2 regions of the Bifidobacterium sp. UTCIF-39 genome follow, and region 2 is predicted to be linked to the other one. Evidence: riboswitches for the same ligand, from Rfam matches in the RefSeq annotation. Region 2 holds a riboswitch; the other holds the start of a gene.

Region 1 (3,408 bases), on a different contig from region 2:
GATCGTTCACCGCTTCGGCGCGGTCGATGACGCTGGCGCAGAAGTCTTCAGCGGCGGCATCGGCTGCCAGTCGGGGTCGTGGAACAGCTTGTGGGAGTCCCACCAGCCGCGGAAGATCTGCTTCAGACCGTTGCCGATATGACCGCGGTCCACGGCCACCAGACGGATGATTTCCTTGGCGATGGTGGCGATGGTGCCCACGCCGAACAGGAAGCCACGGTAGTCGCCGTGCGCCATGAAGTACCGGGCCATGTAGCCGCGGTTGCGCAGAATGTGGTAACGGTTCATGTCGGATGTGGAGTTGAGCTGGCGCAGGCCGCCGATGTCCCAGTTGCCGATCTCGCGGGTGCGGCGCATCACGCGGTCGGGAATGATGATCGGATTGGTGACCTTGCTGGCGAGATACCCGTAGATCGTGTCATCCCAGTAGATGAAGAACCGGGGGTCGGGGAAACCGATCTGCTCCACGATGTTGCGACGGAACAGGCCGCCCTCGAAGCACATGGTGTTCATCACACGGTATCCGGCTGGGCCGAATGCGGCCGGCGCGATCGGGTTGGGGATACCCAGCGGCACGATGAAATGGTACTGCCAGTAGAACGGGCCGCCGTCGTAGTCGTATCGGCTGCCCTGGATCACGTCATGGGTCGGCATCCACTTGGCGAGCTTGGCCATGCCGTCGGGTTCGATGGCCACGTCGTCGTCCATCACCCAGAACCATTCGGCGCCGAGTTCGTATGCCTTCTTCACGCCGGCGGAGAATCCGCCGGACCCGCCGAGGTTGTCGGTCTGCGGCGCATACACCACGCGGTTGAGATTGCCGTCGGTGTCGGCGATCGTCTTGCCCCACTGCGCGGTGACCTTGTCGGAGAATTCCTCGACCATGGCGCGAGTCTTGTCGGAGTGCTCGTTGTCGACGATCACGATGCGCCACGGCGCGATGGTCGATGCGAGGAACGATGCGAACAGCGTCTTGAGGAGTTCCTGACGCTTGTAGGTCACCACGACGATGGCGAGCCTGTCCGTCACCTTCCTGTCCTTGCCGTTCTTCCTGCCGTCCGCAGCTGTTGTCTTGGCTGATGTGTTCTCGATCTTCTGCGCAGTCATACCGTCCATTGTGACACTGCCACGCGAAAAAAACGGTCTGATATCACGTTCCAGATTCGTCCGATATCAAAAACCCGCCGCGAGGCCTGTTCCATGACGGCTCCTATGCTACAGTCGTGAACGAAGTTTCAGGGCGGGGTGAGATTCCCCACTGGCGGTAACGGCACGATCGGTTTTCACAACGGTCGCAACCGAAGCCCGCGAGCCGCGGAAAGCGGCCGATCCGGTGCGATTCCGGAGCCAACGGTGACAGTCCGGATGAGAGAAACGAGGTGCTCAGATGAGCGTATCTTCGCATACCGATACCCATTCCACAGGCGTGGCCGATTCCGGTCGCTGGTCCACCAAACGCATTGCCGTCTACGCGTTGTTCGTGGCGTTGGCCATGGTCACCAGCTTCATCGAACTGCCGATCTTCCCGGCCGCACCGTATCTCAAGTACGATCCGTCCGGCATCGTTTGCCTGATCGCCGGCTTTGCGTTCGGCCCGTCGGCCGCCGTGGTCGTCAGCGTGCTCGGTTTCGTGCCGCATATGTTCGGTGATCCATGGGGTTCGATCATGGCGATTGCCGTGGCATTGGCGCTGAGCGTGCCCGCCTCGGTGATCTACAAGCGCTGGAGGACCCGCAAGGGTGCGACCGTAGGCATTCTTGCCGGCGCCGTGGTCGCTTTGGCCATCGCGATCGTGGGCAATCTGCTGATCACGCCGATCTACGCGCATATGACGGTTGCCCAGGTGGCCGCCATGATCGTGCCGATTCTGCTGCCGTTCAACCTGCTCAAGTTCGCCATCCACGGCGTTGTGACCTTCCTGATCTACAAGCCGATCTCCGATCTGCTGAACAGGGTTCGCTAATCGGGTCATTTAGCCATTTCGGTATTTCACACTACGGTGTGCACGTCGTGAACCGATCGACGTGCACACCGTTCTTTGCATTCCCCCTTGTCGACCATCCCCGCGAAAGGCCTTCCCGTGACCACTCCCATCCCCCTTGCCGTGCTACAGAACGTGCGATTCAGCTACGACGGCGGAACGACGTGGGCGCTGGATGGCGTGAATCTCAGCATCGCCCCGGGTGAACGCGTGGCGATCGTCGGTGCCAATGGATCCGGAAAATCCACGCTGGGACGGATCATCGCCGGCCTCACGGCCCCGGATTCCGGCATCGTGAAACTACTCGGACACTCAGTGTTTCACGATGATACGCCCAACGCCGACGCCTATCGCGCAGCCCGACATGATATCGGAGCGGTGTTCCAGAATCCGGAGGATCAGATCGTCACCACCGTCACCGAGGACGATGTCGCCTTCGGCCCGGAGAACCTCGGTGTCGCCCGCGAACGGATCAGACAGCGCATCACCGACGCCCTGCAACAGGTCGGCATGGACGGCAGCGAGGCCAGGAATCCCACTCGCATGTCGGGCGGACAACAGCAGCGTGTGGCCATCGCCGGCATGCTTGCCATGAAGCCACGAATGCTGGTGCTCGACGAACCCACGGCCATGCTCGATGAGACGGCACGCAAGGATGTCATGCACGTGCTCGCGCAATTGCACGATCAGGGCGTCACGATCGTGCACATCACCCACCGCGAGGACGAGGCGTCGTCTGCCGATCGCATCATCCGCATGGAACATGGCCGCATTATCGACGACGTGACCCCCGCGACGGAGACGACCGATGCCGTCACGAACGACGATTCGCGCTCCTCGTCCGTATTCACGACGTCCGCCGCCTCTCCGAAGCGGTCGGGCGATGGCACCCCGATCGTCACGCTCGCCCATGTCTCCTTCGCCTATGACCAGCATTTCCCCATCTTCCAAAACATGAGTCTCAGTATCGACGCCGGTGAAACCGTGGCGATCATGGGTCGTAACGGTTGTGGCAAATCCACACTCACCCGGCTGCTGTGCGCGTTGGAGACGCCGGATCGCGGTGACATCACCATCGGCGACATCCCAGTGGCACGGGACAATGGTCGGCGTGCCGTACCGTTGCGCCGCCGCGACCGTCATGCACTGCGGGAACGGATCGGATACGTGATGCAGCATCCCGAACGGCAGCTGTTCGCCGAAACGGTGGCGCAGGACGTGGCGTATGGTCCGCGCAATCTCGGCATTCACGGGGACGAACTCGCCGACCGCGTATCGCAGACGCTGGATTCGCTGGGATTGTCCCATCTTGCCGACCGATCCCCGTTCGCCTTGTCCGGAGGACAGCAGCGCATGGTGTCGATCGCCGGCGTTCTGGCGTGCCGACCGCAGATCCTGATCATGGACGAGCCGACGAGCAGTTTGGA
Region 2 (3,408 bases):
CGTCGATGTGTCCGGAGACGATGTGTCCGGAGAATCGTCCGTTTGCCGGCATGGCTCGTTCCACATTGACGTGACTTCCCTTGCGCAGGGTGCCGAGGCTGGATCGGCGGAGCGTCTCATGCATGACATCGGCGGTGAATGTCGTCCCGTGGATCGATGTCACGGTCAGGCATACGCCGTTGACCGCGATGCTCTCGCCGATGATCGTGTGATCGGTGACCACGACGTCGGAAGTCACTGCAAGCGCGGCGGAATCGGCACCTCGGGTCAGTGATTCCACGGTCCCAAGGTCTTCAACGATTCCGGTGAACATATACGATGCCTCCTTCGAGCAGAATGTCGTCACCGATCGTCTGGATCCTTCTGTCGGTGATTCGGTAGCAGTCGGCGGGGTCCTGCACGCCCTCGCCGCCGATCGGGGATGGCGCCGCAGTGCCGCCGAACAGTTTGGGCGCGATGTATGCGTTGATCTTGTCGACGATCTCGGAGTGGAGTGCGGACCAGGCCAGTGCCGAGCCGCCTTCGATCATCACGCTGTCGATGCCTCGCTCCCCCAGTTTGTGGATCAGGGCAGGGAGGTCCACATGGCCATCGTCATCGGCTGCGATCGTCAGTACCTCGCAGCCGGCATCGCGGTATGGCCGTGCCTGATCGTCGTCATGAACGCAGGTAGCGATCACGGTGGGCACATCGTGGGCGCTTTGCACGAGTGCGGAGTCCAGCGGTGTGCGTAGACGGCTGTCGCATACGATGCGCAGCGGATTATGGCCGTTTTCGATGCGGCAGGTGAGCATGGGATCGTCGGCGATGACGGTGCCGACGCCGACCATGATCGAGGAGTAGCGGTTCCTGTCCTCGTGCACGCGTCTGCGGGATTCCTCACCGGTGATCCAACGCGAGCGTCCGGCTGCCGTGGCGATTCGTCCGTCCATCGTCATGGCGTATTTCAACAGTACGAACGGCGTACGGTTCACGATGTAGTGCATGAATATCTCGTTGAGGGCATCGCATTCGTCGCGGAGCACCCCCTGCTCCACGGTGATGCCGGCCTCGCGAAGCAGGAGAATGCCCTTGCCTGCCACCAGCGGATTCGGATCGGAGGATCCCACCACCACGCGGGATATGCCGCTGTCGATCAGCGCCTGCGTGCATGGCGGCTGCTTGCCCTGATGGCAGCAGGGTTCCAAGGTGACGTACATCGTCGTTCCCTGTACCGGAACGCCTTGCGCCTTGGCCGCTTCCAGTGCGGAGCGCTCGGCATGCCAGCCGCCAAAATGGTCATGGTGGCCTGTTGCGATGATCCGGCCGTCGCGTACGATGACGGCGCCCACCATGGGATTCGGGCTCACCTTGCCCATGCCCAATGTTGCGTGGCGCAATGCCACGGACATGAAATCTCTATCGTCCACGTTTCCCCTTTCAACGCGATAGAGCATGTCCAGGGTACGTGGCGACGCGCCGCACCACCTATGGCAAGGCCTGATATGAAAAATCCCTGAACTCCATGGGAACTCAGGGGCATATATCCATCTGTGGCCGTGCGAAAGCATGCTTTACGCCGCCGCATTCTTCTTCCATCCAGACTGTAACTGTCGGTACCGGAATCCCACCGGTTCATGAGCGTTTACGCTCCTGCATGTCGATTCAAACCTGTCGATGCAATCTCTATGCTCGCGGACTATACCGCCGATCGGGAATTTCACCCTGCCCTGAAGATGCGTATTGAATTATGGCTTTGATTAAACACGGTCGTGCTGACAGAATCATCCACATCCACCAAATTGTCCGAATAATGGACTGCGATCCTTGTCGCATAATGATCCCAGGACGGTGTCTCCCGACGGCGTCAGAAGGCACCACCGCTATCATTCAGTCGTCGTTGTCGTCATCCCTTCGGTCGCCATTACCGTCACGTCCCTTCGGATGAATGACCGGACGCTTAAGATACCGTCTCTGCGCCGGCAGGTGCATATGATGGCGTTCCATCGCACCGGGGAATGTCACGTTGAATTTCACCGATATCACGCGCAGCACGAACACCAGAATCACAATGGCGACGTCAAGCACCATCTCGCCATTGAGGCCCAGATTCCAATGCACCGATGCCCGATAGGCGAATACAGTGAGCACGCATGCCACACAGGATGGCACCGCGTACAGATGCTTGTCCCGGAGAATGGACGGCACCTCGTTGAGCAGAATATCGCGGATGGTGCCGCCTGCGAGCGCAGTGAACATGCCAAGAAAGGCTGCGGTCATTCCGGATGTGTGGAAAGCCAGCGCCTTGGCGGTGCCGTTGACCGCGAACAGGCCCAACGACAGTGCGTCGGTGACGATCATCGACCATTTGAGGTGCTCGATCTCCGGATGCGCCACGGCAACAATGATGCCGGAGAACAATGCGGTGAGCACGAATCCCTTGTCAGTGATGCCGACGGGTGGCAGATCCCCCAGCAGCACGTCTCGGGTGATACCGCCACCGAGCGCGGTGACCCAGGCGATGACCAGAATGGAGAACAGGTCGTAGTGTTTGCGGATCGCCGCCAGTCCGCCGGAAAGACCGCAGATGAAGATCGCCAGATACTCGATTCCCATGAATACGGCGTTGCTTTCCAGTGCGACCTGATCCACCATGCCTCCCCATCCCCGTATGCCGAACATCAAGCTTGCGCGGAACGACGCCAAGAGTATCACCATGGCATCAGGACACACAGAAGCCACGGCATTGTTGTCCGGATGTTCACCTTGCTGTCTTGCTCATGATCCGCGACTCCCTGAGCTGTCTCAGCTGGTGAGGCCTTGCGCCGGTTGGATGCGGGTGGCGTTGCGTGCGGGGATGATCGAGGCAAGCAGCCACGAGGCTTGGCCATTAACCATTCAAGAAAACATCAGCACCCCCTCGAACGCCGCTCTCGACTCCGTCGCCGTGAGCATCGACGACGCCGTCAGTGGGGAGACCTGGGAACGTGCCCAAAATGTGCCCAAAAACAAAAAAGAGGACCGTTGAAACCCCAGAAAATACCGGGATTTCAACGGTCCTCAGAATAGGGTGTAGAGGTCAGCAGACCTTCCACATCCAGTTGTGCGGATCCTCGATCTCACCAAGCTGGATGCCGAGCAGTTCGTCACGCAGAGCGACAGTCAGCTCGCCGGAGCCACCGTCGGCGACAGTCACGTCGAACTTCTCGGACTTGAAGCGTCCGATCGGGGTGATGATGGCGGCGGTACCGCAGGCGAACACCTCGGTGACTTCACCGGACTTGATGTCCTCAAGCAGCTGCTCGAGCGGGATCATGGTCTCGACGACGTCGCGGCCCTTGTCCTGCAGCAACTGGATCAGCGAGCGGCGGGTGACACCGGGCAGGATGTTGCCGGTCAGGGACGGGGTCTCCACGTGGCCGTCCTTGT

The links. Region 2 has a riboswitch for FMN ahead of ribD (bifunctional diaminohydroxyphosphoribosylaminopyrimidine deaminase/5-amino-6-(5-phosphoribosylamino)uracil reductase RibD). Riboswitches for the same ligand answer to the same signal wherever they lie in the genome.
Region 1: linked by a shared signal. The riboswitch ahead of EP30_RS03925 (ECF transporter S component) and the one ahead of ribD (bifunctional diaminohydroxyphosphoribosylaminopyrimidine deaminase/5-amino-6-(5-phosphoribosylamino)uracil reductase RibD) in region 2 are both predicted to bind FMN.

The regions. Positions count from the first base shown of each region.
Region 1 is NZ_JEOG01000006.1:71,325-74,732, forward strand. It holds gene EP30_RS03920 (glycosyltransferase family 2 protein) at 7-1,116, opposite strand; FMN riboswitch at 1,228-1,381, shown strand; gene EP30_RS03925 (ECF transporter S component) at 1,388-1,963, shown strand; gene EP30_RS03930 (energy-coupling factor transporter ATPase) at 2,081-3,408, shown strand, end outside.
Region 2 is NZ_JEOG01000007.1:61,416-64,823, forward strand. It holds gene EP30_RS04535 (riboflavin synthase) at 1-313, opposite strand, end outside; gene ribD (bifunctional diaminohydroxyphosphoribosylaminopyrimidine deaminase/5-amino-6-(5-phosphoribosylamino)uracil reductase RibD) at 294-1,409, opposite strand; FMN riboswitch at 1,562-1,721, opposite strand; gene EP30_RS04545 (trimeric intracellular cation channel family protein) at 1,870-2,634, opposite strand; gene EP30_RS04555 (branched-chain amino acid aminotransferase) at 3,059-3,408, opposite strand, start outside.